DNA from 2 places in the Cellulomonas sp. T2.31MG-18 genome. Region 1 is predicted to be linked to the other one. Evidence: predicted binding sites of a transcription regulator. Region 1 holds the regulator's gene; the other holds the start of a gene.
What was found. The regulator HspR, encoded in region 1, represses chaperone genes until heat shock. The targets are predictions, from matches to a motif close to AAGTTGAGTCNNNNNGACTCAACTT.

Region 1 (15,333 bases):
CCGCGCGACCAGGGCCGGCGGCCACGTCGGCTACGTCGGGGTGTCCCACGACGTGTCGCTGCCGGGCCAGGAGCTGTTCAGGTCCGGCGTGCACCTGCACGGCGGCCCGGCGCCGGTGCGCCGGTTCCTGCCCGAGCTGATCCAGCTCATCTGGGACCGCAGCATCGACCCGGGCGCGGTGTTCGACCTCACGCTGCCGATCGAGGAGGCGGCCGAGGGGTACCGCGCGATGGACGAGCGGCGCGCGATCAAGGTGCTTCTCACCGTCTGACGACGCACTGTCTGACGACCTCACCGCCTGACGACCGCACCGTCTGACGACCCGCGACACGGAAGGACGAGACGCATGAGGTTCACCCGAAGCGGCGGCGCGACCGCCCCCGGCCCCGCCGACTGGTTCACCGGCACCGTCTTCATGGAGGGGATCCGCAACCCCGACGAGCAGTCCGCCGTCGGGGCGACGCACGTCCGGTTCGCGCCGGGCGCGCGGACCGCCTGGCACCGCCACCCCAAGGGTCAGACGCTCTACGTCACCGACGGCATCGGCTACGTCGGCACCCGCGACGGCCAGGTGCAGGAGATCCGGCCGGGCGACGTGGTGTACGTCGAGCCGGGCGAGGAGCACTGGCACGGGGCGACGCCGGACCGGTTCATGGCGCACGTCGCGATCCAGGAGGCCGACGGCGACGGGCAGGTCGTCACGTGGCTCGAGCACGTGAGCGACGAGGAGTACCGCCGGGACTGATCCGTTCCGTCCGACCGGGAACACAGCAGGCTCGTCGAGAGTTGAGCCCATCAGACTCAAGTCCGCCCGGCCGAGCTTGCACGACGGGAGCGGCCGCCGCAGACTTGAGCCGGTTCGACTCAAGACTTCGGCTCCATCACGGCATCCCGGCAGCATCCGGCACGGCAAGGAAGGCACACAGACATGGCACGAGCAGTCGGCATCGACCTCGGCACCACCAACTCGGTGGTCGCGACGCTGGAAGGCGGCGAGCCCACGGTCATCGCCAACGCGGAGGGGTCGCGCACGACGCCGTCCGTCGTGGCGTTCTCCAAGACCGGTGAGGTGCTGGTGGGCGAGATCGCCAAGCGCCAGGCCGTCACCAACGTCGACCGCACCATCACCTCCGTCAAGCGCCACATGGGCACCGACTGGAGCGTGGCGATCGACGACAAGAAGTACACGCCGCAGGAGATCAGCGCCCGCATCCTGGGCAAGCTCAAGCGCGACGCCGAGGCGTACCTGGGCGAGCCGGTGACCGACGCGGTCATCACCGTCCCCGCGTACTTCAACGACGCCCAGCGCCAGGCCACCAAGGACGCCGGCACCATCGCCGGCCTCAACGTCCTGCGCATCATCAACGAGCCCACCGCGGCCGCCCTGGCCTACGGCCTCGAGCGCGGCAAGGAGGACGAGCTGATCCTCGTGTTCGACCTGGGCGGTGGCACGTTCGACGTGTCCCTGCTGGAGGTCGGCAAGGACGACGACGGCTTCTCGACGATCGAGGTCCGCGCGACCTCCGGCGACAACCACCTCGGTGGTGACGACTGGGACAACCGGATCGTGCAGCACCTGGTCACCGAGGTGAAGAACACCACCGGCGTCGACCTGTCCAAGGACAAGATCGCGCTGCAGCGCCTCCGCGAGGCCTCCGAGCAGGCCAAGAAGGAGCTGTCGTCCGCGACCAGCACCAACATCTCGCTGCAGTACCTCTCGATGAGCGAGAACGGCCCGGTGCACCTGGACACCAAGCTGACCCGCGCGCAGTTCCAGCAGATGACGCAGGACCTGCTGGACCGCACCCGCAAGCCGTTCAACGACGTCATCCGCGACGCCGGCATCAAGGTGGGCGACATCGACCACGTGGTGCTGGTCGGCGGCTCGACCCGCATGCCCGCGGTCACCGAGGTGGTCACCGAGCTGACCGGCGGCAAGGAGCCCAACAAGGGCGTCAACCCGGACGAGGTCGTGGCCGTCGGCGCCGCGCTGCAGGCCGGTGTGATCAAGGGCGACCGCAAGGACGTCCTGCTGATCGACGTCACCCCGCTGTCCCTCGGCATCGAGACCAAGGGCGGGGTGATGACCAAGCTGATCGAGCGGAACACGGCCATCCCCACCAAGCGGTCGGAGATCTTCTCCACGGCGGAGGACAACCAGCCGTCGGTGCTGATCCAGGTGTTCCAGGGCGAGCGCGAGTTCGCCCGGGACAACAAGCCGCTGGGCACCTTCGAGCTGACCGGCATCGCGCCGGCCCCGCGCGGCATCCCGCAGATCGAGGTGACCTTCGACATCGACGCGAACGGCATCGTGCACGTGTCCGCCAAGGACCGCGGCACGGGCAAGGAGCAGTCGATGACGATCACCGGCGGCTCGGCCCTCCCCAAGGAGGACATCGACCGCATGGTGAAGGACGCCGAGGCGCACGCCGCCGAGGACAAGAAGCGCCGCGAGGAGGCCGAGACCCGCAACTCCGCCGAGCAGCTCGCCTACTCCACGGAGAAGCTGCTCAAGGACAACGCGGACAAGCTGTCCGACGACGTGAAGTCCGAGGTCGAGAAGTCGATCGCGGACGTCCGTACCGCGCTCGAGGGCTCCGACCTCGACGCCGTGAAGACGGCGCACTCCGCGCTGCTGGCCGCCGGCCAGAAGATCGGTGAGGCGGTCTACGCCAACCAGGGCGCTGCCGAGTCCGGCTCGGCGGGCGCGGGTGCCGGTGCGGGCGCAGGCTCGACCGGTTCCGCGGCCTCCGACGAGGACGTGGTGGACGCCGAGATCGTCGACGACGAGGACACCACCAAGTGATGGCTCCTGCTGACGGCACCTCGTCGGGGTCGGGCACGCCCGGCCCCGACGAGGGCGCCCCCCGGTTCACCGACAAGCGCCGGATCGACCCGGAGACGTTCGAGGTGCGCCAGCCCGGCGCGTCCGCCGACACGGGCAAGACGCCCGACGAGGCCGTGCTCGACGCCGCCGCCCAGGCGGTCGCCGACGCGGACCACCAGCTGGCCGCCGAGACCCTCGAGGAGGCGGAGCGGCTGGCCGCCGAGCGGCTCGACGAGCTGCAGCGCACCCAGGCCGACTACTACAACCTGGACCAGCGCTACTCGGCGTACGTCAAGCGGTCCAAGGCCGAGGTGCTGGCCGCCCACGGGCAGGGGGTCGCGGCCCTCGCCGAGGCGCTGATCCCCGTGCTGGACGACGTCGAGCTGGCCCGCCAGCACGGCGACCTCACCGGCCCGTTCGCCTCGATCGCCGAGAAGCTGGAGTCGACCCTGCAGCGGTTCGGCATCGAGCGGTACGGCGAGGCCGGCGAGACGTTCGACCCGAACGTCCACGAGGCGCTGATGCACGCGCACTCGGCCGAGGTCTCCGAGCCCACCGTGCAGATGGTGCTCCAGCCGGGCTACCGCACGGCCGACCGGGTGCTGCGCGCGGCGCGCGTGGCCGTGGTGGACCCGGAGGCCTGACAATCCTGCTGCGCACCGGCAGTCACGCACGCGCGACGACGACGAGGAGGGAGGCACCGTGACCGGCCAGGACTGGCTCGAGAAGGACTTCTACGCCGTGCTCGGTGTCCCCAAGGACGCCGACGCCGCGACCATCAAGAAGGCCTACCGCAAGCTCGCGCGGCAGCTGCACCCGGACCACAACCCGGGGGACGCCACCGCAGAGGCCAAGTTCAAGGACATCGGCGAGGCGTACGCCGTCCTCTCGGACACCGAGCAGCGTCAGCAGTACGACCAGCTGCGCGCGATGGCCGGCGGTGCCCGGTTCACCGCGCCCGGCGGTGCCCGTGGCGGCGCCGCCGGGTTCGAGGATCTGTTCGGCGGCATGTTCGGCGCCGGCGGTCAGGGCGGCACCCGCGTCCGCTACTCCACCGGCGGTGGTGGCGGTTTCGAGGACATCCTCGGCGGGCTCTTCGGCGGCGGCGGTGGTGGGTTCACCCAGCAGCGCGGGCCGCAGCCGGGCATCGACCTGACGGCTACCACCACGCTGCCGTTCCGCACGGCAGCCGAGGGCTCGACGGTGTCGCTGTCCGTCGAGGGCCGCACGGTCACCGCCCGCATCCCGGCCGGCGTCCGCGACGGTCAGAAGATCCGGCTGCGCGGCAAGGGCCGACCGGGGGAGCGCGGCGCCGAGCCGGGCGACCTGGTCATCACCGTCTCGGTGACGCCGCACCCGGTGTTCTCCGCGGAGGGTGACAACCTTCGCGTAACCGTGCCGGTCTCGTTCGACGAGGCGGCGCTGGGCGCGACGGTCGAGGTGCCGACGCTCGACGGCTCCACCGTCCGGGTCAAGGTGCCCGCCGGGACGCCGTCGGGCCGCACCCTGCGCGTCAAGGGCAAGGGCATCCACACCGCCAAGGCGACCGGCGACCTGCTGGTCACCGTGCAGGTGGCGGTGCCACAACGGCTGTCCGGTGCCGCGAAGGAGGCCGTCGAGGCCTTCGCCAAGGCGACGGCGGACCAGGACGTGCGGGCCGACCTGATGGCTCAGGCGCGAACGTAGGCCCGGACGCGGGCGGGGACGTGAGGAGGTGAGGGGTGTGGACGACGACGCCAAGGTGTTCGTGATCTCCGTCGCGGCGCGGCTGGCCGGCATGCACCCCCAGACCCTGCGCCAGTACGACCGCCTGGGCCTGGTCCAGCCGGGCCGCACCACCGGCCGCGGCCGCCGCTACTCCCGCCGGGACATCACGATGCTGCGCGAGGTGCAGCGGCTCTCGCACGACGAGGGCGTCAACCTGGCCGGCATCAAGCGCATCCTCGAGCTCGAGGAGGAGCTGGAGGCCTCGCGCCGGCAGGTCGAGTTCCTCCGCACCCTGCTGAACCCGGGCCGCCGCATCTTCACCGCCGACCCCACGGGCAACGTGGTCGCCGACCGCCGCCCCCCGTTCACCACGGAGGCCGAGCCCCGCCGCACCCCCCGCTGGGTCCCGCGCCAGCTCCTCGCCGGCCCCAGCTCCACCCGCCGCAGCTAGCCCGGAGGCGCCGCCGGGCGGCAGCCGGGTGAACGACCCGCGTTCCCACCCGGGAAGCCGGTGCGGCGCAGTACGGTCCGCGCAACCGGTGCGACGCGAGGAGGGCTCGACCGTGCCCGCCTCTCCCGAACCACGCGACGAGGATCTCGCCGACGAGCTCCGCCAGGTGCAGCGAGGGCTTCACCGCAGAGTCCGCTGGGCGCTCCCGGTCATGTTGCTGATGCTGCTCGCCGTGCTCGCGTTCGTGATCAGCCTGAGCGTCACCGGGCCCTCGCCCCGGCTGGCGCAGCTGCAGAAGGAGCCGGTCCTCGTCGCGCCGATCCCCGCCGTCGAGCTCGGACGTCAGACCCGCCAGTCGCAGTTCGGCATAGACAACGCCTCGGCCCACGTCCTCGTCGCTTACCAGGTCGACGTCCCGCCGGAGGCCGCCCTCGCGGCCTGGCGCGCCGCCTACGGGCAGCGCTACGGGCTGCACGACGCGTCGACCCTCACGACCCTCACAGGCTCGACGCTGCAGGTCAACGTGCGAGTCGCCGCTTCGGACCACCTGGAGGGCACGGGGAGCGCTGGAACGTTCGGGGCCCCGGCGCCCGGAAGCACGGTCGTCACGGTCGAGGTCTCCGGCAACAGCTGATCTCGCCCCGCCGGCACGGCGAGGGCGCCGGCGCTGGCAGCTCAGAGCCGTGCCGAGCGACGCCACGCGTACCGCACGAGTCGGATGCTCCCTGTCGGCTGTACGCCTGATGTACGTGCACCAGGCGTACAGCACGAAAAGGGGGGCGGCCCCGCGCCCGGGGCACGCCGCTGCCGCACGCGTCCGGTGAGGGGTGCGTCTGCGCGCCGGCACTCGTGGCGGTCGGAGCCTTCGCTCGAGCTCACCGCAGGTCTTGTCCGAGTTGTCGGATTCCTGGACCGGTTCGACCATGGTGGTTCGCCACCCCGTCGTCGTCGCACGCCCATCGAGGTGCGGCTCGAGGAAAGGGCCCACCGTGTCCGAGACCCTGCCCGTGACCGTGCCCGTGACCGCCTCCGAGGCCGTGCCCGTACCGGTGCCCGGTCGGCCCGCACTGCACGACGTCGCGCTGGACCGAGAGCGGATGCGGCGCCGGCGCCTGCTCCGGCTGACCGTCGCACTGGCCGCCGTGGAGCTGTGGGTGGTGCTCCGGTCGCTGGCCGGCGCCCCGGTGCTGCCGCCGCTGCCGCACCTCGACCCGCTGGTGATGGTGCCGGTGCTGTTCTTCGTCGCGCTGATCCTCATGCTGGTCGGCACGCAGGTGGGCGCCAGCCGCTCGCCGCACGTCGTCTACCGCCCTGAGCAGGTGGACGTGACGCTGGACGACGTGATCGGAATCGACCCGATCATCGAGGACGTGCGCCGGTCCCTCGACCTGTTCTGGACGCACCGGCGGTTCGCCGACCAGATGGGCGGCACGCCGCGGCGCGGGCTGCTGTTCGAGGGCCCTCCGGGAACAGGCAAGACGATGACGGCCAAGGCGATGGCCGCCGAGGCCGGCGTGCCGTTCCTGTTCGTCTCGGCGACCAGCTTCCAGTCGATGTACTACGGCGCCACGGCGCGCAAGATCCGCTCGTACTTCCGGGCGCTGCGCAAGGCGGCTCGCACCGAGGGCGGCGCGATCGGGTTCATCGAGGAGATCGACGCGATCGCGATGCGCCGGGGTGGCCTGTTCGGGTCGGTGGCGACGGAGCAGTCCGGCACGCTGCCTGGCGTCGGCGGCGCCGTTCGCCACGCGATCATCAGCGAGGGCACCGGCGGCGTGGTCAACGAGCTGCTGGTGCAGATGCAGTCGTTCGACGAGCCGGTGGGCAGCGAGCGCCTGATGGGTCGGCTGCTCGACGCGGTGAACCTGCTGCTGCCGTCGGACCGGCGGCTGCGTCGTCGTCGGCCTCGTCGGGCGCCCATCCTGCTGATCGCCGCCACCAACCGCGCCGACTCGCTCGACCCGGCCCTGCTGCGCCCCGGTCGCTTCGACCGCCGGCTGACCTTCCCGACGCCCGACGCGCACGGCCGCCGCGCCCTCGTCGACCACTTCCTCGCCCGTCGGGCGCACGAGCCCGAGCTGGACGACCCGACGCTGCGGGACCGCGTCGCGGCCGCCACCAACGGCTGGACGCCGGTGATGGTGGAGCACCTGTTGGACGAGGCCCTGGTCAACGCCCTGCGCCGGGGTGCCGAGACGATGAGCTTCGTCGACGTGGAGCACGCGCGGATCACCGAGCTGGTGGGCATCGGCCACCCCGTGACGTACACGCCGGCCGAGCAGCAGCTGATCGCCACCCACGAGGCGGGGCACGCCGTCACCGCCTGGCTCGTGGCGCCACGTCGCAACCTCGAGGTGCTGACCATCGTCAAGCGCGGCGCCGCGCTCGGAATGCTGGCGCACGACGACTGCGAGGAGGTCTACACGCAGTCGCACGACGACCTTTCCGCACTGGTGCAGATCGCCATGGGCGGCTGGGTGGCGGAGGAGCTGTTCTTCGGCGGCACCACCACGGGGCCGGCCTCCGACCTGGCGGCCGCGACGCGCACCGCCGCCCAGATGGTCGGCGCCGCCGGCATGACGGGGTCGCTGGTCTCGCTGGCCGCCACCGGCAAGGACGTCGTGGAGGCGGTGCTGGCCGACTCCCGCGCGCGCGACCGGCTCGAGCAGGTGCTCGACGAGGCCCGCAGCACCGTCCGCCGGCTGCTGGCCGGAAACCGGGACCTGGTCGAGGCGCTGCGCGACGCGCTGCTGGTGCGCCACGAGCTGATCGGCGACCAGATCACGGACGTGCTCGAGGCGGCCCGCGCCGCCCGTGAGGGCGAGTCACCGGCCCCGCACGCCCAGCCGGCCGCTGCGGGGCACCTGCGCATCGCCTGACCCGCGGGACCGGCGGGTGAGTCCGGCACCGTCCCGTGGCTGGCCAGGGGATGGTGCTCGCCGATGTCGGTGTTGAGCCCTGTGGACGGCGTGTGGGCGGCTGCGCGGCCCCACGGGGGCCGCTGTGGACGGCGTGTGGACGACGCGCCGAGACCCTGGGGACGGCGGCTCGAGCGGGTCCCCCGTTCGCCGCGAACGCCCTGGCCAGGGCCCTGTGTCAGTGGTCCTCCATAGGGTTGCCTCACCATGCACAGGGTGAAAAACGACACGGCTGTAACACAAGCCCTTGTGGCTGGTGGCAAGCCCGACCACTAGGTGTAGTGTCGGCATCCGACGCACGGCGTACCGCTCCAGCGGGTCGCCCACCGACGTCGAGGCTCCCGGCAGCACGTGCCGGGAGCGACGAGACGAAGCAGAGCAGCAGGATCACTGGGGAGCCACGGATGACGATCACGGTCTACAGCAAGCCGTCGTGCGTGCAGTGCAGCGCCACCTACCGCGCCCTGGACAAGCTCGGCTACGACTACACGGTGGTCGACATCAGCGAGGACGCGGACGCCCGCGACTACGTGATGTCCCTCGGTCACCTGCAGGCCCCGGTCGTCATGGCCGGCGGCGAGCACTGGTCGGGCTACCGCCCGGACCGCATCAAGGCGCTCGCAGAGCGCATGGCGACCGCGGTCGCCTGACGAGGCTCGGCGAGCGCCGGCCCCGAGCCGGAGCGCTCGTCCGACGGACGCCCCGGGCCGGCGCCGGACCACACCGTGCCGGCCCGGAGGGCACCGTCCCCGCTGATCCGGGGACGCGCTGATCACAACTGGACCGCCGGGCATCCGTGTCCCCGGTGGCGGCGCGACCGCAGGTCGGAACCGGGGAGGGGGTGCGCCATGGGTTCGTTGGTGTACTTCTCGTCGGTCTCCGAGAACACCCGTCGGTTCGTCGACAAGGTGGGCCTCGCGGCGGAGCGCATCCCGTTGCGGCCCACCGACGGGTTCCTGCACGTGCAGGAGCCCTATGTGCTCGTCGTCCCCACCTACGGGGGCGGCAACGAGGGCGGGGCGGTGCCCCGCCAGGTGGTCAAGTTCCTCAACGACGAGGGCAACCGTGCGCTGATCCGCGGCGTCATCGCGGCCGGCAACACGAACTTCGGCTCGGCCTACTGCAAGGCGGGGAAGGTCGTCGCCACCAAGTGCGACGTCCCCTACCTGTACGGGTTCGAGCTCATGGGAACAGCAGAGGACGTGACTCGCGTCCGCGAAGGATTGGGGCGGTTTTGGCAGCGACGGCGACAGATTCCCGCGTGAGCGCGACGGGGCTGGACTACCACGCCCTGAACGCGATGCTCAACCTGTACGACGCGGACGGGAACATCCAGTTCGACAAGGACCGTGAGGCGGCTCGGGAGTACTTCCTGCAGCACGTCAACCAGAACACGGTGTTCTTCCACGACCTGGACGAGAAGCTCGACTACCTCGTCGAGAACAAGTACTACGACCCGGCGGTGCTGGCGAAGTACGACCGCGCCTTCCTCAAGACGCTGTTCGAGTATGCCTACTCCAAGAAGTTCCGCTTCTCGACGTTCCTCGGCGCGTTCAAGTACTACACGAGCTACACGCTGAAGACGTTCGACGGGAAGCGCTACCTGGAGCGGTTCGAGGACCGCGTGTGCATGGTCGCCCTCGCGCTGGCCGACGGCGACACCGACTTCGCGGTGTCCCTGGTCGACGAGATGGTCTCGGGCCGGTTCCAGCCGGCGACGCCGACGTTCCTCAATCTCGGCAAGGCGCAGCGAGGCGAGCCCGTCAGCTGCTTCCTGCTGCGCATCGAGGACAACATGGAGTCCATCGCGCGCGGCATCAACTCCGCCCTGCAGCTGTCCAAGCGCGGCGGCGGCGTGGCGCTGCTGCTGAGCAACATCCGCGAGCACGGCGCCCCCATCAAGCACATCGAGAACCAGAGCTCCGGCGTCATCCCCGTGATGAAGCTGCTCGAGGACTCGTTCAGCTACGCCAACCAGCTCGGTGCCCGCCAGGGTGCCGGCGCGGTGTACCTGCACGCGCACCACCCGGACATCTACCGGTTCCTGGACACCAAGCGGGAGAACGCGGACGAGAAGGTCCGCATCAAGACCCTCTCCCTGGGTGTCGTCATCCCGGACATCACGTTCGAGCTGGCCCGCAAGAACGAGCCGATGTACCTGTTCTCGCCGTACGACGTGGAGCGCGTGTACGGCGTGCCGTTCGCGGACATCGACGTGACCGAGAAGTACCACGAGATGGTCGACGACGCGCGGATCCGCAAGTCCAAGATCAGCGCCCGGGAGTTCTTCCAGCGCCTCGCGGAGATCCAGTTCGAGTCGGGCTACCCGTACATCGTGTTCGAGGACACGGTGAACAAGGCGAACCCGATCAAGGGCAAGATCACCATGTCCAACCTCTGCTCGGAGATCCTGCAGGTCTCCACGCCGTCGGAGTACAACGAGGACCTCTCGTACAAGACGGTGGGCAAGGACATCTCCTGCAACCTGGGCTCGCTGAATATCGCGCTGACCATGGACTCGCCGGACCTGGGCAAGACGGTGGAGACGGCGATCCGCGCGCTGACCGCGGTGTCCGACCAGACGGACATCGAGTCGGTGCCGTCGGTGAAGAAGGGCAACGCCGGCGGCCACGCCATCGGCCTGGGCCAGATGAACCTGCACGGCTACCTGGCGCGCGAGCGGATCTTCTACGGCTCCGACGAGGGTCTCGACTTCACCAACATCTACTTCTACACGGTGGCCTACCACGCGATCCGCGCGTCCAACCAGCTCGCGATCGAGCGGGGGAGCGCGTTCGAGGGGTTCGCCGACTCGAAGTACGCGTCCGGTGAGTACTTCACCAAGTACGTCGAGAAGGAGTGGGCGCCGCGCACCGAGCGGGTCGCCGCGCTCTTCGCGGACGCCGGCATCCACATCCCGACGCAGGACGACTGGCGGGCACTGGCCGCCTCGGTCGCCGAGCACGGTCTGTACAACCAGAACCTGCAGGCCGTCCCGCCCACCGGCTCGATCAGCTACATCAACCACTCGACCAGCTCGATCCACCCGATCGCCAGCAAGATCGAGATCCGCAAGGAAGGCAAGATCGGCCGCGTCTACTACCCGGCGCCGTTCATGACGAACGACAACCTGGAGTACTACCAGGACGCGTACGAGATCGGCCCCGAGAAGATCATCGACACCTACGCCGAGGCCACCCAGCACGTGGACCAGGGCCTGTCGCTGACGCTGTTCTTCAAGGACACGGCCACCACCCGCGACCTGAACAAGGCGCAGATCTACGCCTGGCGCAAGGGCATCAAGACGATCTACTACGTCCGTCTGCGCCAGCTGGCGCTCGAGGGCACCGAGGTGGACGGCTGCGTCAGCTGCATGCTGTGACGCAGACGCCCTTCACGACGAACGACGAGGAAGCACGATGACCCCCCCGAAGCTCAAGCTCATCGACCGCGTCCAGGCGATCAACTGGAACCGTCTCGAGGACGACAAGGACGCCGAGGTCTGGGACCGCCTGACCGGCAACTTCTGGCTGCCGGAGAAGGTCCCGGTGTCCAACGACATCCAGAGCTGGGCCACGCTCACCGAGGCCGAGAAGACGATGACCACCCGGGTGTTCACCGGCCTGACGCTGCTGGACACCATCCAGGGCACGGTCGGCGCCGTCAGCCTGATCCCCGACGCGCTGACCCCGCACGAGGAGGCCGTCTACACGAACATCGCGTTCATGGAGTCGGTGCACGCGAAGAGCTACTCGTCCATCTTCTCCACGCTGATCTCCACCCCGGAGATCGACGAGGCGTTCCGGTGGAGCGAGGAGAACGCGAACCTGCAGCGCAAGGCCGAGATCGTGCTGCAGTACTACCGGGGTGACGAGCCGCTGAAGCGGAAGGTCGCGAGCACCATGCTCGAGTCGTTCCTCTTCTACTCGGGCTTCTACGCCCCGATGTACTGGGCGTCCCGCGCCAAGCTGACCAACACGGCCGACCTGATCCGCCTGATCATCCGTGACGAGGCGGTGCACGGGTACTACATCGGCTACAAGTACCAGAAGGGCCTCGAGCAGGTCACCGAGGCCGAGCGGGCGGCGCTCAAGGAGTACACGTTCGAGCTGCTCTTCGAGCTGTACGAGAACGAGGTCGAGTACACGCAGGACCTCTACGACGAGCTCGGCCTGACCGAGGACGTGAAGAAGTTCCTCCGGTACAACGGCAACAAGGCGCTGATGAACCTCGGCTACGAGGCGCTGTTCCCGCGCGACGAGACCGACGTCAACCCGTCGATCCTCTCGGCCCTGTCCCCGAACGCCGACGAGAACCACGACTTCTTCTCCGGCTCGGGCTCGTCCTACGTGATCGGCAAGGCCGTGAACACGCAGGACGAGGACTGGGAGTTCTGACCTCCAGCTCGCTCTCCGTCCAGCACTGAGGCCGGCGCCCCCCTGCGGCGCCGGCCTCAGTGCTGTGGTCCGAGGCGGTCAGACGGTGAAGTGGCCGACCAGGTCCTTCAGCTCGACGGACATGCGGGCCAGCTCGGCGACGGACACCTGCGACTCGGCGACCCCCTGGGTGGTCACCGCGGCCGCGTCGGCCACCCCCGAGATGTTCGCGGCGATCTCGCCCGCGCCGGTGGCGGCCTTGGTGACGCCCCGGTTCATCTCGTTGGTGGTGGCAGTCTGCTCCTCGACGGCCGCCGCGATGGTGGTCTGGTAGTCGTTGATCGCACCGATCACCGACGTGATCTGACCGATGGCGGCGACCGCGCCGTCGGTGTCGCCCTGGATCGCCTCGACGCGGCGGGCGATGTCCTCCGTCGCCTTGGCCGTCTCCCGCGCAAGGTCCTTGACCTCTCCGGCGACCACCGCGAACCCCTTGCCCGCCTCGCCGGCGCGCGCGGCCTCGATGGTGGCGTTCAGCGCCAGCAGGTTGGTCTGCTCGGCGATGGACGTGATGAGCTTGACGACGTTGCCGATCTCCCGGCTCGACTCGCCGAGCCGCGACACCGTGGCCGTCGTCTCCGCCGCTGCCGACACCGCCTGAGCCGCGACCCGCGCCGCCTCGGTGGCGTTCTGCGCGATCTCGCGGATCGAGGCACCCATCTGCTCGGCGCCGGCCGCGACCGCCTGCACGTTCTGCGACACCTCGCCCGCCGAGCTCGACACCACCCCGGCCTGCGCCGCCGTCTCCTCGGCGGCCGACGCGATCTGCTGGCTCGAGGCGGCCATCTGCTCGGTGGCGGTGGCGAGCGACGCCGAGGAGGCGTCGATGGTGCCGAGCGTCGTCCGCAGCGTCCCCACCGCCTGGTCGAGCGCATGGCCCATCTGCCCCACCTCGTCGTGCGACGTCAAAGCTGCGGTGACCGTCAGGTCCCCGTGCTCGAGCGCGGTCGACACGGCCCGCACCCGGCCGATGCCCCGCACGATGCCCCGCGCGACGAGCAGGCCGAGTGCGACGGCCGCCGTCAGTCCGGCGCCCAGAGCGACGATCATCAGCAACCGGCTGCTCCGGTACTGCGTGGTGACCGCCGCCGCGGAGGCCTTCGCCGCCGACTTGGAGCTGTCGACCAGCGTCGACATCGCGGTGCCCATCTGGTCGATCAACGGCGCGGCCTGCTCGTCCCGGGCCTTGGTCCAGGTGGTGATGTCCTTGGCGCGGCCTGCCGGCAGCAGGGCGTTGTCGCGCACCCCGACGTACCCGGTGAAGCTCTGGTCGAAGTCGTGCAGCGCCGACTGCTGCTGGTCGCTGAGCGCCACGGCCTTCAGCGCGGTCTCCGCGTCGAGCACGTCCTTCTGGTCGGCCATCACGGCCTGCTCGTACTTGGTGGTCTCGGCGGCGTCGAGGGAGAGTGCCTGGTTGGTGATGTCCAGCCGCATCTGGAGCGTGGCGCGGCGGATCGCGGTCGCGTCCTCCAGCCCCAGCACGTCACGCTGGTACAGGGACGACGCGGCGGCGTTGGTGCTGCCGAGGCCGACGATGCCCAGCACCCCGACGCCGAGGGCGACGACCGAGGCGACCAGCACCGCCGTGAGGATGCGGGTGCTCACCGACCTGTCGCCCCACCAGCCGAGCAACCCCCGGGAACGGATCCCGGACGACGTACCGAGAGACGACGTGCCGAGCGACGACGTGCGAATGGAAGACGTGCGGATCGACGACATGCTGAGCCCTGCCCTAGCTCGCGGCCATCGCCCCCTGCGATGACACCGCGCGGCCCATCGGCGGCCGGCGGCACCGTCTGAGCGGCTCACGTGGGCCAGTCAGGTCGCGATGCACCCGATCGGGTGGCGAACTCGCCCGTGGCTCGCGCCGCGCAGGACGATGGTCCCAGCGCCCAGCGCCCAGCCAGTCGCCCGGTCAGTCGCGGGTGACGTTCTCCATGGACCGGACCAGCCCGACGGCCTCGCCCAGCAGCTCCCGCTCGCCGGCCACCAGCGCCGGGTCGTTGGCGCGCAGGTGCGCGGCCTCGTTCAGCACGGGCCGCACGTCGAGGTGCACCCCCGCGAGGAACGCCGCGAGCAGCACCCGCGCGGCCTCGGAGTACTCGCCGCCGGCGTCGACCGCCACCTCGGCCAGGATCAGCGCGCTGAGCGCCACGTCGAGCGCCGCGGTGCCGGTCCGTGCGTTGGCCCAGTCGACCAGCATCGGACCGTGGGCCTCGGACAGCACGATGTTGCCCGGGTGCAGGTCGAGGTGCACCACCACGTCACCACCGCCGACGTGCGGCCAGTCGGTGGGCGACGACGGCGCCCAGCTGGTCGGCGCGGGGATCCGGTGCAGCTTGTCGTGCAGGTCGGTCATGATCTGCGCGCCCTCGTGCAGCGACGTCACCCCGGCGGCGAGGGCCTGCAGCAGCGTGGGCCCGTGCAGGCGCTCGAGCACCAGGTCGGGGCCGCCGACGTGCACGGCCTTGGGTACCGGGAACCCGTGCGCGAGCGCGTACCGCATCAGCTCGGCCTCCGGCCCGGCGTCACGGCCCGAGCGGTAGCGACGCAGCACCTGCGTCTCGGAGATGGCGTACACGTCCGCCGAGAAGCCCGCGGTCAGCAGGGGTCCGGGTCCCTCGGCGGCGGCGTGCGGCGTTCCCGGCGCCTCGGCAGGCGCGGGGACGGCGGCGGCGGACGCACCCTTGTCCCGCTCGGCGTCCGGCGCCGCGGGGTCGCTCGGGGCAAGGCCGGCGGGGGTCATAGAAAGAAGGTAGGCGCTGATCCCGAGATTGTCCCGTGATCGGGAAAACTCGCTCATGACCTGCGACGCGACCGGGCGTGGACAGGACGTGGGCTGCTCTTGACCTCCGTTGACCCGAACGGGTCAACGGATCGGTGTCACCGGTCCCGGCGGGTCAGCCGCGTCAGCAGCGCCTCCGCGCCGGACCTGGTCGGCGGCAGCGCATGCGTCGTCACCCGCAGCGGCAGCCGGGTGGCGACGCGCACGTC
Region 2 (15,333 bases), on a different contig from region 1:
GCAGACCGTCGTGGTGCTCGGGGTGGCGTGGCTGGGCGGTGCGCGGTTCGGCGGCGGTGCCGGCGGCATCCTGCTGCTGCTGCTCGGTGCGGCGCTGCTGACGGCGGCGTTCTCGGCGCTGTCGAACGCGGCGGCCCTGCTGGCGCGGGACCAGACGGTGCTGATCGGCCTCTCGCAGCTGCTGACAATCCCGCTGATGTTCCTCAGCTCCGCGCTGATGGACACGCGGCTGTCGGCCGGCTGGGTGGCGACCGTGGCACGGTTCAACCCGTTCGAGTGGGCGGTCGTCGTGGGCCGGGAGGCGCTGAGCCGCCACCCCGATGCCGGGACGGTGCTCGTCCACCTCGGGCTGCTCGCCGGGCTGGCCGTGGTGCTGACGGGCGTGGCGACGCGCGCGTTCCGCACCTACCAGCGCACCACCTGAGCGGCGAGAGGTAGCGGCAGGGGGGCCTGGCCGTACGGCTAGGCCCCCCTGCTCGGCTGCTAGCCAGCCGTACGGAACTCGCGTGGGTCCCGGATTGGTGTGCAACCTCCGACGAAGGTCGAGCCATCACGGTATGACACCTCTGCCTCACGGCAGCGGTAATAGCCATATAGACCAGAGTCTCAAACCGGTCACACTCCCAGCCCTCCATCGGTAGCCTCGCATTTGGGTCGTCCGGCCTAATGACATGGAAGAGGAACTAGGTGTGAGACCACGTAGGGCAGTGTTCGGTACCCGCGCGATCATGACGGTGGCGGTGGCCACGGCGGTGGCACTCGTGCCTACCGTCGCCAACGCGAGCGCGCCGGACCCCGCAACCAAGGCCAAGCACGTGGCGGGGTTGATCGCCAAGGTGGCACCGAACCAGGGCGTCCCGGTCAAGGCGGCGGCGGCAGGGGATCGGATGGTGGCGGCTGCCGGTACCCGCACGGCGAGCGTCCCGCGCGACGCGCACGCCCCGGTCGTGTTGCAGGACGCCGGCGGGGTCAAGGTGCCGAACGCCGGACCGGGACAGCCATCTCTGGCAGTCTCCCTACCCCCGGAGTTGGCGCTCGACGCCGGCGTCCTCGCTGACGACGGGACCGTCGTGTTCAGCAGCACCGCAGGTGAGGCAGCTGCTGTCCAGCTTCTCGGCGATGGGACCGTGCGGCTCGAGACAGTCATCGGCAGCGTCGCTGCACCGCACCGATTCACCTATGAGTTCGGTAACGGTGTCGTCCCCGTGCTTCGCCCAGACGGCAGCGCGGACCTGAACTCTACCGTCGGTACGACCACGGCGACGCTCGGTCGTGTCGCCGAGCCGTGGGCGTTCGACGCGAAGGGCCGAGCGGTGCCGACGTCGTACTCCATCGTGAACGGGGCGCTCGTGCAGACGGTCCACACCACAGCCGACACCGCGTACCCCGTCGTTGCTGACCCGAGCGTCACGTTCGGGTGGGCCGTCTACTACCACTACAGCAGGGACGAGGTGCGCGCCGCTGCCCAGCAGACCCCTTACATGATGCTCAGCACCGTGATCTGCGAGGTGGTTTCAGGCGGCCTGGGAACGGCGTTCTGCTTGACGGCAATTGGAGGAATGGCGACGTCGATCCACCAGACGTTCTCAAACGCTGCTGCCAACGGTCAGTGTGTCGTCATAACCATGCCGTACTATCCTTCAGCGGCGACGTTCGCTCTGCAAATGCGATGGAGGGCTGTCTCGTGCTGACTGCTTCGCAGGTGCTGCGTCACGTGAACTGGCGTCGGATGCTGATTCAGGTGCTGCTGGCCCTGGCCGCCGGCGGTTACGCCTCCTGGTTCATCTACCGTTCCCTATTCACGTGGGTGCTGCCGTTCTTCCTCGTCGTGGCGATCGGTGCGGAGCTGTGGCGCACGGCGCGCGCCGTGAAGAAGGCCCAGCAGCAGTAGGCCGCGTCCACTCGCACGCGTGACCGCAGCATCCGGGAGTCGGAGGGACACCGGATCCTGCGGTCACGCGACTCCGTGCTGGCTACGTGCACCACGGCGGTAACGACGTGGAAGGGGATGGCGCTGTTCCGGTCCGCCGTGAAGATCCCTGGCTGCTGACCATCCCGCTGATGTTCCTCGGCTGGCTGATGGACACGCGGCTGTCGGCCGCCAGGCTGCGGCCGGCGCCCTACGGCTACACCACCCGCACGCCCTGCACCAGCTGCGACGCGGGGCTGCCGATCACCGACGACGTGACCTCGGCGAACCCCGCCTTCTCCATCAGCAGCCGCGCGTCCGACGCGTTCCATCCCCACTGGCCCCAGGCGTTCACGGTGCCGGACGCCTTCTCGTCCCGCAGCTGGTCGCAGAGCGCCACCACGGCGCGACCGCCCGGACGCAGCACCCGGAACATCTCCTCGAGCGCCTTCAGCGGATCCGGCACGAACTTCAGGCAGAACATCGACGTCACCACGCTGAACCGGCCGTCCGCCCACGGCAGCGCCGCCGCATCGCCCTTCACCAGCTCGGCGGTGCCCGCCGCCAGGTGGTCGGCCAGGCGCTGCCGCGCCACGTCCAGCTGCAGGTCGGAGGCGTCCAGGCCGGCGACGTGGCGCGCGCGCTTCGCGTGCTCCGCGAGCAGCATCGCCGAGCCGCAGCCGACGTCGAGCAGGTCGTCGTCCGGGCGTAGCCCCAGCGCTGCCGCCATCCGGGCGTAGTTGTTCCGGTTGATCCGCACCATGAGGCGCGTTCCGACTCTCCCCAGGCGGCCGACCGGTCTTCCGAAGAACCTCCAGTAGAAGCTCGCCCGCCGTGTCATCGTCGCCCTCCACCCGGGACCGCGGTCCGTCCCGCTCCGGCCCCGCGCGCGGCCCGTGCGCATGCCGCTGCGAGGGTTGCCGCTGGTCACCACGCTAGAACCGGGGCTGTCACGCCGGTAGCCCGGACAGGGGCATCCTGGGGCCGGATCCGCGCGCACCCGCGCGGACCACGTCCCGGCAAGGAGTCCAGAAGTGAGCAGCAGCCCCGTGGTCCTGTCCGACGCCGTCGCCGCGGCGCTGGCCGACGGACGTCCCGTCGTCGCGCTCGAGTCGACGATCATCAGCCACGGCCTGCCGCGCCCCCGGAACTTCGAGGCGGCCCGCAGCTTCGAGGCGACGTTGACGGAGGCGGGCGTCACGCCGGCGACGATCGCCCTGGTCGACGGCGTGCCGCACGTGGGCCTGGACGACGCCGCGCTGCACCGCATCGCCGAGGACGAGACCGTGGAGAAGGTCTCCAGCCGGGACCTGTCGGTGGCGATGGTCAAGGGCGTCACCGGCGGCACGACGGTGGCGGCGACCGCCGTGCTGGCCAACCTGGCCGGCATCCGGGTGTTCTCCACCGGCGGGCTGGGCGGCGTGCACCGGGGTGCCGCGCAGTCGTTCGACGAGTCGGCGGACCTGACGATGCTGTCCCGCGTGCCGATCACCGTCGTCTCGGCCGGCGCCAAGTCGATCCTCGACATCCACGCGACCCTCGAGCGGCTGGACAGCCTCGGCGTGACCCTGCTCGGCTACCGCACCACCCGTTACCCCGGCTTCTACCTGTCGGACTCCGGCTTCGAGATCGACTGGAAGGTCGACTCGGCCCACGAGATCGCCGGCGTGATGGCCGCCCGCGACGCGCTGGGCCAGAGCCAGGCCGTGCTGGTCGCCAACCCGATCCCGGCGGACCAGCAGCTGGACCCGACGGTGCACGACTCCGTGCTGGAGGAGGCGCTGGCGCTGGTGGACAGCCGCGGCATCACCGGCAAGGCCGTCACCCCCTTCCTGCTCGACTACTTCCAGGCGCACACGCACGGCGCGAGCCTCGAGGTGAACCTCGACATCGTGGTGAACAACATCCGGCTCGGCGGGCAGATCGCGACGGCCTGGGCCGCGCGCCGGCAGGGCTGAGCACCGTGGCCGAGCCGGACGCCGCCCGCGCGACGACGGACGACGGGCCCGCGGCGACGGTACGACCGCGCGTGGTCGTCGTCGGCGACGTCATCAACGACGTGCTGGTGCGCCCCCTCGGCCCGGTGGCCCCGGACACCGACACGCGCGCGCAGATCGTCCGCCGCCCGGGCGGCAGCGCGGCCAACCTGGCCAGCTGGCTGGCCAGCCTGGGCGATGCCGTGTCGTTCGTCGGCCGCGTCGGCGCGCTCGACCACGACCTGCACGCGGGCCGCCTCGCGAGCCTGGGCATCGACCCGCACCTGGCCGCCGACCCCGAGCGGGAGACGGGCACGATCGTGGTAATCGTCGACGCGGACGGCGGCAGGACGATGCTGACCGACCGCGGTGCCAACGTCGCGCTGACGCCCGACGACGTCCCGCCGGACGTGCTGGACAGTGCCGCGCTGCTGCACCTGAGCGGCTACACGCTGTTCGAGGAGCCGGCCCGCGGCACCGCCCTCGACCTGATGGCCGGTGCCCGGGCCGCCGGGGTGCCGGTGTCCGTCGACCCGAGCTCGGTGGCGTTCCTGCGGGACGTCGGCCCGGAGCAGTTCCTCGCCTGGACGGCCGGGGCGTCGCTCGTCTTCCCCAACCGCGACGAGGCCGCGCTGCTGGCCGGCACGGCCGACCCGGTGGAGGCCGCGCGCCGGCTGTGCGCGCACTACGACACGGTGGTGGTGACGCTCGACGCCGACGGGGCGGTCGTCGCGCGCCGTGGCGAGGAGCCCGTCGCGCTGCCCGCGCAGCGCGTGCACGCGGTCGACACGACCGGTGCGGGGGACGCGTTCTGCGCCGGTTTCCTCACCACCTGGCTGCGCGCGGACGACCCTGTCGGGGCTGCCGCGGCCGGCATGGCGATCGCCCGGGAGTGCGTCCTGAGACTCGGCGGCGGCCCGCTCGCGAGCGTCGTCTGAACATCCGTCCAGATTCCACCTTGCGAAATTCCCTGCAAGTCGTTGCACCCGCTAGCGTGTGCCGGTGACCGAGAACCAACCTCTCTCCTCGACCCCGGTGATCCTTCCCGAGCACACCGTCGAGAAGTTCACGCGTGAGTTCCTCCGCGAGCTCAACTTCGGGCAGGGCGTGACCCTGTCGCGGGCCTCCGTCAACGACCAGTACCTCGCACTGGCGCGAGCGGTCCGGCACTACCTGATGGCCCGGTGGCTCGACACCCTGACGCGTCAGCGCCGCGCGCAGGCGAAGTCGGTGGCCTACCTGTCCGCCGAGTACCTGCTGGGCCGGCAGCTGGAGAACGCGCTCCTGGCGACCGACCTCGAGGACATCGCGCGCGAGTCGATGGCGAACCTCGGCCTCGACCTCGACCTGATCGCCGAGCAGGAGGTCGAGCCCGGCCTCGGCAACGGCGGCCTCGGCCGGCTCGCCGCCTGCTTCGTCGACTCCCTCGCCACCATGAGCGTGCCGTGCATCGGCTACGGCATCCGGTACGAGTACGGCATCTTCAAGCAGACCTTCGTCGAGGGCTGGCAGGTGGAGCAGCCGGACAGCTGGCTGAGCCTGGGATCGCCGTGGGAGTTCCCGCACCCCGAGCACTCGGTGCAGGTGCAGTTCGGCGGGCACACCGAGCAGTACGTCGACGAGGCCGGCCGGCCGCGCACCCGGTGGGTGCCGGCGTGGGGCGTCGAGGGCGTGCCCTTCAACTACATGGTCCCCGGCTACCACAACGGCCGGGTCAACACGCTGCGCCTGTGGAGCGCCACCGCCAGCAACGCGTTCGACCTCGAGCTGTTCAACGCCGGCCGGTACCCGGAGGCGGTGCGCAGCCAGACGTTCGCCGAGAACATCTCCAAGGTGCTGTACCCGGAGGACTCCACCCCGCAGGGCAAGGAGCTGCGGCTGCAGCAGCAGTACTTCTTCGTCGCGTGCTCGCTGCGCGACTTCATCGACGAGGTGCTGCCCGAGGACTTCGACCTGCACCAGCTGGACGAGCGGATCATCTTCCAGCTCAACGACACCCACCCGGTGATCGCGGTCCCCGAGCTGATGCGCATCCTGGTCGACGAGAAGGGCTGGGACTGGGACGAGGCCTGGGCGCTGACCCAGAAGTGCTTCGCCTACACCTGTCACACGCTGCTGCCCGAGGCCCTCGAGGTGTGGCCCACGGAGCTGCTGGGCCGGCTGCTGCCCCGGCACCTCGAGATCATCTACCGAATCAACGACGAGTTCCTGGCCGAGGTGCGCACGGCGTACCCGGACGACGAGGAGCACGTGCGCCGCATGTCGATCATCCAGGAGCAGCCCGTACGGGCCGTCCGGATGGCGTACCTGGCCACCGTCGCGGGCTGCAAGGTGAACGGCGTCGCCGAGCTGCACAGCCAGCTCCTGCGCGACAAGGTGCTGCCGGACTTCTCCGAGTACTGGCCGGACAAGTTCACCAACGTGACCAACGGCGTCACGCCCCGCCGGTTCGTCCGGCTGGCCAACCCCGGCCTGTCCCAGCTGATCACCGAGGCGATCGGCCCGGGCTGGGTCACCGACCTGGAGATGCTGTCCGGCCTGGAGCCGCTGGCCGACGACCAGGAGTTCCGTGAGCGGTTCCGTGCGGTGAAGGCCGACAACAAGGCCCGGCTGGCGGCCGTCCTGGCGGAGCGCGACGGTGTCGTGCTGCCCGAGGGCGCGATGCTCGACGTGATGGTCAAGCGGCTGCACGAGTACAAGCGGCAGACCCTCAAGGTGCTGCACATCGTGTCGCTGTACGAGCGGATCCTGTCCGGTGAGCTGGACCCGACGTCGATCCCCCCGCGGGTGTTCGCGTTCGGCGCCAAGGCGGCACCGGGCTACAAGATGGCGAAGAAGATCATCGGCCTGATCAACCACGTGGGCTCGACGATCAACGCGGACCCCCGCGTGAAGGGCGCCCTGACGGTGGCGTTCCCCGCCAACTACAACGTGACGCTCGCCGAGACGCTGATCCCCGCCGCCGACCTGTCGGAGCAGATCTCGCTCGCCGGCAAGGAGGCGTCCGGCACCGGCAACATGAAGTTCGCGCTGAACGGTGCGCTGACGATCGGCACGGACGACGGCGCCAACGTCGAGATCCGCCGGCTGGTGGGCGACGACAACTTCTTCCTGTTCGGGATGCTCGAGCCCGAGGTGGAGAAGCTGGTGGCGCAGGGCTACGACCCGATGTCGTTCTACGAGTCGAGCCCGCGGCTGAAGGCGGCGATCGACCTGATCGCCAGCGGCACGTTCGGCAACGGCAACCCCGGGATGTTCGCCGCGGTGGTGGACAACCTGCTGCACCAGGACCCGTTCATGGCGCTCGCGGACTTCGACGGGTACCTGCAGGCGCAGGCGCGGGTCGACGAGCACTACGCGGACACCGAGGCGTGGACCCGCTCGGCGATCCTCAACGTGGCGCGCAGCGGGTTCTTCTCGTCCGACCGGTCGATGCAGGACTACATCGACCGCATCTGGCACACGCAGCCGGTGCACTCGTTCTAGGCCCTCGCGGGCACCTCAGCACACGCGCCGCACGACGAGGTCGACGGCGGTCCGGCCCTGGGCCAGGGCCAGCCGCTCGAACTTCGTCGTGCGGCGTCGTGCTGCCTGGGGGTCGGCGGAGGCGTCCGCCAGGCACGGGTCCGTGGAGAGCACCTCGCGCATCTGCTCGGCGTAGTCCGCCCAGTCGGTGGCGGTGTGCAGGATGCCGCCGATGACCAGGTGCTCGCGCAGCAGAGCGACGTGGTCCGGCTGGATCAGCCGGCGCTTGTGATGACGGGCCTTGGGCCACGGGTCGGGGAAGAAGGCGTGCACCGCCGCGAGGCTGCTCGGGGCGATCGACTCGCGCACCAGCTGCAGGGCGTCGCCGTGGCCCACCCGGACGTTGGTCAGGCCGGCGCGCTCGACGAGGGACAGCAGGTTGGCGACGCCGGGCAGGTGCGCCTCCACCGCGAGGTAGTCCCGCGCCGGGTCGTCGGCCGCGGTCTCGACCGTGGCCTCGCCCATGCCCGGGCCGATCTCGAGCACCAGCGGGGCGTGCCGGCCGAACAGGGCGTCGGTGTCGAGCAGACCGTCCGGCGTGCGGGGGCCGCGGCCGAGCGCCTCGTCGTGCACCGAGAAGCCGTAGCGCGGCCACAACCGGTTCAGCGCGTCGGCCCGGTCGCGGCCGAGCGCCGCCCGCCGCGGGTGGAACGTGCGCAGCGGCTCGTGCGGGCCTGCCGCGACGTGGTGGAAGTCGTCGGGGGAGGCGCCGGTCACGGCCGCAGGCTACCCGGCGGCCAGGCGGGGGGTTCAGGCGGAGGGCTCAGGCGGGAGGCGTGCCCGTCGGCGGCTGCTCGGCCGGCGGCTCCATCAGCGCGAACACCTCGCCGAACGGACCCTTGACCAGCACCATCCGGCCGTACGGCGTGTCCTCCGGCGGGCTGACCACCGTGCCGCCGAGCTCCGTGACGCGGGCCGCCGCGTCGTCGGCCACCCGCACCTGGAAGTACACCGTCCACGCGGCCGGCACCTGCGCGCCCGCACCGGGGCCGTAGCCGCCGATCCCGCTGCGCACCGTCTCGCCGTCCACCGCGACGGACGCGTAGTCGAAGTCGGGTGCGGACAGGTCCGTCACGTCGTACCCGAACAGCCCGTCGTAGAACGCGAGGGCGCGGGCCTGGTCGTGGGACATGTGCTCCGTCCACACCACCGCGCCCGGCTCGTCGACCACCTCCCAGCCGATGTGCGAGCCACCCGACCACAGCCCCACCACGGCCTCGGTCGGGTCGGTCAGCAGGGCCATGGACCCGAAGCCCATCACGTCGATCGGCCCCAGCAGGGTGCGGCCGCCGAGCTGCTCGGCGCGCTGCACGGTCGTCGCCAGGTCGTCCGTCGCCAGGTAGACGCACCACGCCGCCGGTGGAGCCGGGTCCTCGCCCATCGGCTCGGTCAGGCCGACCACCTGGCGGTCGCCGACGAAGGCCTGGGTGTACCCGCCGGTCTCCGGACCGCCCGTCTCGAACCGCCAGCCGAGGAGGGGACCGTAGAAGCCGATCGCCCGGTCGAGGTCCGGCACGGTGATGTCCGCCCAGCACGCGGTACCGGGTGACCAGGGCACCTGCTGCGTCGTCATGCCGCCATCACATCACCGCCGCCGCACGCGCGACACCGGAGAGGCTGTGCTAACCAGGGGGCATGACGCACGAGGTGGCCCGCGAGTCCCGCGCCGGCGGCGAGTCCCTGACCACCGTGATCGTGGCGCTGGGGGCCAACCTGCTCATCGCGCTGGCCAAGTCGGTCGCCGCGGTGGTCACGGGAGCGGCGTCGATGCTCGCCGAGGCCGCGCACTCGTGGGCGGACACGGGCAACGAGGTGTTCCTGCTGATCGCGCACCGCAAGGCGGACCGGCCACCGGACGCCACGCATCCGCTCGGCTACGGCCGCGAGGTGTACGTGTGGTCGCTGTTCGCCGCGATCGGCCTGTTCGCCGTCGGGGCCGGTGTCTCGGTGACCCACGGCGTGCAGGAGCTGATGCACCCGGAACCGGCCGCCTCGTTCACGGTCGCCTACGTCGTGCTGGCCATCTCGTTCGTGCTCGAGGGCGCCTCGTTCGCGCAGGCCTGGCGGCAGCTGCGCGGGCAGGCCGCGAAACGGCAGCGGACGCTGCGCGAGCACGTGCTGCGCACCTCCGACCCGACGGTGCGGGCGGTGTTCTTCGAAGACTCCGCGGCGCTGGTCGGCATCGTGATCGCGGCGGCCGGCATCCTGGGGCACCAGCTGACCGGGTCGGTGGTGCCGGACGCGGTCGGCTCGATCCTGATCGGGCTCCTGCTGGGCGTCGTCGCCGTGGTGCTGATCGAGCGCAACCGGGACTTCCTGGTGGGCGAGACGGCGGACCCGCAGGTGCACCGCATGGTGCTGCAGGCGCTGCTCGAACGGCCCGAGGTGGCGCGGGTCACCTCGCTGCGCCTCGAGGTGATGGGCGCCGGGCAGGTGCTCGTCGTCGGCGCCGTGGACCTGGTGGGCGACGAGCCGGAGGAGCAGGCGTCGCACGCGCTCGCGCGGCTCGAGGCGTCGCTCAGGCAGCGGCCGGCGGTGGTGGGGGCGGTGCTGTCGCTGTCGGAGCCGGACGAGCCGTCCCTGCTGCCGTAGCGGGAGCCGGGGGCGTCGCGTCGGGCAGCCGCGCCGCGAGGAAGTCGGTCACCTCGCGCAGGTACTGCTCACGGGCCGGCGCGGGGGACAGCGCGAGGTCGTGCGCGCCGCCCGGGACGGTCACGAGGGTGACGTCGTCGCCGAGCAGCGGGGCGCGAGCGGCGATCTGCTCGACGTCGAGCACCGAGTCCGTGGTCACCAGCTCGTCGTGCCAGCCCTTGTTCGGCCCGCTGCGGTCGGAGCGGAGCACCAGCACCGGCACGTCGACGTGCAGGCCGCGCGCCACCCGGGCGTGCCCCCGGCGGACGGTGCGGATGAAGCCGGCCGTGACCGGGAAGTCCGAGTTCTTCCACGCCAGGTCGTAGTCCCACTCTCCGCCCGTGGCGGAGTGCAGGGCCTTGCCGTACTCCGGGTCCAGACGGGCGACCACGGCCGTCGGCGCGACGCGGCCGACGACGTCGAGCACCGGCGTCAGCAGGTGCTGCTGCGCCCAGCTGCCGCGCAGGTCCAGCCACGGGCTGTTCAGCACGAGGGCGTCGATCAGCCCGAGCCCGCGACGCGCGTCCGCCCAGAGCGCCGCGATCAGCCCGCCTGTCGAGTGGCCCAGCAGCACCAGCCGCTCGTACCGGGGGCGCAGCAGCCGGACGGCGGTGTCGATCTCCTCCGAGTACAGGCCCAGGTCGGTGACGTCGTCCGGCGGACGGCCGGGGCGGATGGAACGGCCGTAGTCCCGCAGGTCCAGGGCGTACAGGTCGTACCCGTGCTCGGCGAGCGCCGCGGCGACGTGGGGGTGGAAGAAGTAGTCGACGAACCCGTGCACGTACAGCACCGCGCGGCGTCGCGGCGGCTCGTCCCGGTGCACCAGCGTGGCCACCGGCGGGATGCCGGTGCGCGCGGTGACGCCGTCGGGTCGCAGCTGCAGCGTGCGGGCCACCCAGGGCACGCCGAGAACGTCGCTGACCTCGTCGTCCGCCATGCGCCGGATCCTGCTACACCGCCTGCGGCAGCGCATCCTCCCGGGCCGGTACCGGCCGCGCGGCCACCATGCCCTGGCCGGCGACGTCCAGCCCGATGCTCAGCACGCGGGTCGAGCCGTCGGGGTGCACCTCGACCTGGGACACCGACGCGTTCGGCAGCGCCACGAGTCCCTCGGGGTGGATGGTCGACAGCCACGCGCCCAGCGCCAGCCCGTGCCCGACCACCAGCACGTCCCCGTCCGGGTGCCGGTCGGCGATCAGCGAGAAGGCCCGGCGGGTGCGCGCCATGAAGTCGGCGGCGTGCTCGCCCTTCGGCAGGCCGGGGTGCGTGCCGTCGAGCACCTGCGGGACCAGCTCGGTCCACGGCAGCACCGCCTCGAGGTCCCGCTCGGGGTGCCGCTCGAAGGTGCCGAAGTCGTACTCGCGCAGGTCCGCGTCGGTGCGCAGCCGCAGGTCCGGGTGGTGCCGCAGGATCTCCACGGCGGTCGACACCGCGCGTCCCGACGGCGAGGAGTACGCCGCGAGGAACGGGACGTCCGCGAGGTGGCGGGCCGTGGTGCGCACCCCCTCGCGGCCGACGCGGGTGAGCGGGGAGTCGCAGCTGCCCTGCAGCAGCCGGCGTGCGTTGAAGTGGGTCTGCCCGTGTCGCACGAGCGTCAGAGTGAGGGTCATCGTCGCCCTTTCGTCGTTGTCGTCGCCCTCGACGCTAGACCCGGTTCATGGACGCTCGGCGACGCGCCGGTGATCGCCGGGCGAACATCGGCGGCCACTGGCGCACAGAGTTGAGCGGAATACACTCAACTTCGGCTCCGTTGCCCAAGGCAGCAGCAGACGACATCCGGCAACGCCCAGGGAGGCGCATCCGTGGACGCGAAGTTCACCACCAAGGCACAGGAGGCGCTCGGCGCCGCCATCCAGCACGCGACCGCCGCGGGCAACCCGCAGCTCGAGCCGGCGCACGTCCTGTCGGCACTCCTCGAGCAGGAGGGCGGCGTGGCCAACGGCCTGCTCGACGCCGTCGGCGCCGACCGTGCGACGCTCGGCCGCCAGGTCCGCGCGATGCTGGTCAAGCTGCCCGCCAGCAGCGGCGCCTCGGTGTCCCAGCCGTCGGCCTCCCGCCAGACGGTGACCGCGCTGGACGCCGCCGAGAAGGAGGCCCGCGCCCTCGGGGACGACTACGTGTCCACCGAGCACCTGCTGATCGGCCTCGCTACCGGGCAGTCCGGGATCGCCGAGGCGCTCACGGCCGTCGGTGCCTCCCGCGACGCCCTGGTCGCGGCCCTGCCGACCGTCCGCGGCAACGCCCGCGTCACCACTCCGAACCCGGAGGGCACGTTCAAGGCCCTCGAGCAGTACGGCGTCGACCTGACGCAGCAGGCGCGCGACGGCAAGCTCGACCCGGTGATCGGTCGCGACGCCGAGATCCGCCGCGTGATCCAGGTGCTGTCCCGCCGCACCAAGAACAACCCGGTACTGATCGGCGAGCCGGGCGTCGGCAAGACAGCGGTCGTCGAGGGTCTCGCCCAGCGCATCGTCGCCGGTGACGTGCCGGAGTCGCTGCGCGGCAAGCGCCTCGTCTCCCTGGACCTCGCGTCCATGGTCGCCGGCGCCAAGTACCGCGGCGAGTTCGAGGAGCGGCTCAAGGCGGTGCTCGCCGAGATCACCGGTGCCGAGGGCGAGATCGTCACGTTCATCGACGAGCTGCACACCGTGGTCGGCGCGGGCGCCGGCGGCGAGGGCGCGATGGACGCCGGCAACATGCTCAAGCCGATGCTGGCCCGCGGGGAGCTGCGCCTGGTGGGCGCGACGACGCTCGACGAGTACCGCGAGCGCATCGAGAAGGACCCGGCCCTCGAGCGCCGCTTCCAGCAGGTGTTCGTCGGCGAGCCGTCGGTCGAGGACACCATCGCGATCCTGCGCGGCCTCAAGGAGCGGTACGAGGCGCACCACAAGGTGACCATCTCCGACGCCGCCCTTGTCGCCGCCGCCACGCTGTCCGACCGGTACATCTCCGGGCGCCAGCTGCCCGACAAGGCGATCGACCTGGTGGACGAGGCGGCGAGCCGGCTGCGGATGGAGCTCGACTCCAGCCCCATCGAGATCGACGCGCTGCAGCGCGCCGTCACCCGCCTGGAGATGGAGGAGGTCGTCCTCTCGGAGGCCGACGACCCCGCCTCCCGCGACCGCCTCGACAAGCTGCGCGCCGACCTGGCCGACCGCCGCGAGGAGCTCGCGTCGCTGACCGCCCGGTGGGAGAAGGAGAAGGCCGGTCACAACCGGGTCGGCGACCTGCGCGCCCGCCTGGACCAGCTGCGTGCCGACTCCGAGCGCGCGCAGCGCGAGGGTGACCTGGCCACCGCCGGCCGCCTGATGTACGGCGAGATCCCGGCGGTGGAGAAGGAGATCGCCGCCGCCGAGTCGTCGGAGGAGGGTGTCGACGAGGACCTCGCCGGCAGCACCCCGATGATCGCCGAGAAGGTCGGTCCCGACGAGGTCGCCGAGGTGGTGGCCGCCTGGACCGGCATCCCCGCCGGCCGGCTGCTGGAGGGGGAGACCGCCAAGCTGCTGCGCATGGAGGAGGTGCTCGGCGAGCGGCTGATCGGCCAGAAGAAGGCCGTCGCCACCGTCTCCGACGCCGTCCGTCGGGCCCGCGCCGGCATCTCCGACCCCGACCGCCCCACCGGCTCGTTCCTGTTCCTGGGCCCCACCGGCGTCGGCAAGACGGAGCTGGCCAAGGCGCTCGCGGACTTCCTGTTCGACGACGAGCGCGCCATGGTCCGCATCGACATGAGCGAGTACTCCGAGAAGCACTCGGTCGCCCGCCTGGTCGGTGCCCCTCCCGGGTACGTCGGCTACGAGGAGGGCGGCCAGCTGACCGAGGCGGTGCGGCGCCGTCCCTACGCGGTGGTGCTGCTCGACGAGGTGGAGAAGGCGCACCCCGAGGTGTTCGACATCCTGCTGCAGGTGCTGGACGACGGTCGGCTGACCGACGGCCAGGGCCGCACGGTCGACTTCCGCAACGTGATCCTGGTGCTGACGTCGAACCTCGGTTCCCAGTTCCTCGCGGACCCGATGCTGTCCGACGACGCCCGGCGCGAGGGTGTGATGACGGCGGTGCGCTCGGCGTTCAAGCCGGAGTTCCTCAACCGGCTGGACGACATCGTGCTGTTCGACGCCCTGTCGATCGACGAGATCGGGCAGATCGTCGAGCTGCAGGTCGCCGCGCTGGCCCGTCGGCTGGCCGACCGCCGGCTGACGCTCGACGTCACCCCCGCCGCCCGCGAGTGGCTGGCGCTCGAGGGGTACGACCCCGCCTACGGTGCCCGGCCGCTGCGCCGGCTGGTGCAGAAGGAGATCGGGGACCGGCTGGCCCGGTCGCTGCTCGCCGGCCAGGTGCACGACGGCGACACGGTGGTGGTCGACCGCGACGACGCCGGCACCCTGTCGGTGACCACCGGCTCACCGAGCGTGCTGGCCTGACGGCGGCGATGCTGACCGGGTGACCCGGCAGCCGGAGCGACCCGGCGCGCAGCAGTGGGTGCCGCCCGAGGGCGACGTCTCCGCGCTGCGCGCCGCGGCGCCGGGCTGCCGCGGCTGCGAGCTGTGGGCACCGGCCACGCAGGTGGTGTTCTCCTCCGGTGACCCGGCCGCGCCCCTGGTGCTGGTCGGCGAGCAGCCGGGGGACAAGGAGGACCGCGAGGGCGCGCCCTTCGTCGGCCCCGCCGGACGGCTGCTCGACGAGGCGCTGGAGGCGGCCGGGACCTCGCGCTCGGAGGTGTACCTGACCAATGCGGTGAAGCACTTCCGGTTCGAGGAGCGCGGTCCACGGCGCATCCACAAGACACCCGCGGTGGGCCACATCCGGGCGTGCCTGCCGTGGCTGACCGCCGAGCTGGCCGCGGTCGAGCCGCGGGTGGTCGTCGCGCTCGGCGGCACCGCCACGCAGGCGGTGCTCGGCCGGGACGAGTCCGTGACGTCGTTGCGTGGCCGGCTGCTCGAGCCGCCCGACGCGCCGCTGCGGACGCTGGTCACCGTGCACCCGTCGTCGGTGCTGCGCGTGCGCGGGAGCGCCGAGCGGGCTGCCGCGCTGGACGGCCTGGTCGCGGACCTGCGGGTCGCGGTCGCCGCCGTCCGCTGAGGAGTCCGTACCCACGGACGGCCGGCTCTGAACCGCGAGGTGCCCATCCGGCCGGCCGGAGGCCATGCCGTTCGGGGTACCGTCGCGGCGTGACCGACGACGCCGCCCAGTCCGCCGCCCAGGCGACCCCCGTCAAGTTCTCCGACCCCGCGCTGCTGGCCGAGCTCGAGGCGCAGGAGCAGCGCCTGGTGCTGCCGCACCTGACGTACGACGACG

Region 2: the regulator HspR is predicted to act here: its motif matches at 11,759-11,783, upstream of clpB (ATP-dependent chaperone ClpB).

Annotation. Positions count from the first base shown of each region.
Region 1 is NZ_CAXWGW010000002.1:15,782-31,114, forward strand. It holds gene ACFQTY_RS07920 (zinc-dependent alcohol dehydrogenase family protein) at 1-271, shown strand, start outside; gene ACFQTY_RS07925 (cupin domain-containing protein) at 347-745, shown strand; gene dnaK (molecular chaperone DnaK) at 929-2,806, shown strand; gene ACFQTY_RS07935 (nucleotide exchange factor GrpE) at 2,806-3,471, shown strand; gene ACFQTY_RS07940 (DnaJ C-terminal domain-containing protein) at 3,530-4,513, shown strand; gene ACFQTY_RS07945 (heat shock protein transcriptional repressor HspR) at 4,551-4,985, shown strand; gene ACFQTY_RS07950 (hypothetical protein) at 5,197-5,619, shown strand; gene ACFQTY_RS07955 (AAA family ATPase) at 5,975-7,864, shown strand; gene nrdH (glutaredoxin-like protein NrdH) at 8,308-8,553, shown strand; gene nrdI (class Ib ribonucleoside-diphosphate reductase assembly flavoprotein NrdI) at 8,752-9,168, shown strand; gene nrdE (class 1b ribonucleoside-diphosphate reductase subunit alpha) at 9,138-11,285, shown strand; gene nrdF (class 1b ribonucleoside-diphosphate reductase subunit beta) at 11,323-12,300, shown strand; gene ACFQTY_RS07980 (methyl-accepting chemotaxis protein) at 12,379-13,944, opposite strand; gene ACFQTY_RS07985 (phosphotransferase) at 14,255-15,085, opposite strand; gene ACFQTY_RS07990 (hypothetical protein) at 15,223-15,333, opposite strand, start outside.
Region 2 is NZ_CAXWGW010000001.1:506,911-522,243, forward strand. It holds gene ACFQTY_RS02325 (ABC transporter permease) at 1-424, shown strand, start outside; gene ACFQTY_RS02330 (hypothetical protein) at 729-1,691, shown strand; gene ACFQTY_RS02335 (hypothetical protein) at 1,685-1,891, shown strand; gene ACFQTY_RS02340 (class I SAM-dependent methyltransferase) at 2,127-2,672, opposite strand; gene ACFQTY_RS02345 (pseudouridine-5'-phosphate glycosidase) at 2,944-3,867, shown strand; gene ACFQTY_RS02350 (carbohydrate kinase family protein) at 3,873-4,823, shown strand; gene ACFQTY_RS02355 (glycogen/starch/alpha-glucan phosphorylase) at 4,888-7,371, shown strand; gene trmB (tRNA (guanosine(46)-N7)-methyltransferase TrmB) at 7,387-8,127, opposite strand; gene ACFQTY_RS02365 (VOC family protein) at 8,174-8,983, opposite strand; gene ACFQTY_RS02370 (cation diffusion facilitator family transporter) at 9,046-10,002, shown strand; gene ACFQTY_RS02375 (alpha/beta hydrolase) at 9,929-10,978, opposite strand; gene ACFQTY_RS02380 (histidine phosphatase family protein) at 10,992-11,630, opposite strand; gene clpB (ATP-dependent chaperone ClpB) at 11,844-14,459, shown strand; gene ACFQTY_RS02390 (UdgX family uracil-DNA binding protein) at 14,479-15,117, shown strand; gene ACFQTY_RS02395 (heme-degrading domain-containing protein) at 15,207-15,333, shown strand, end outside.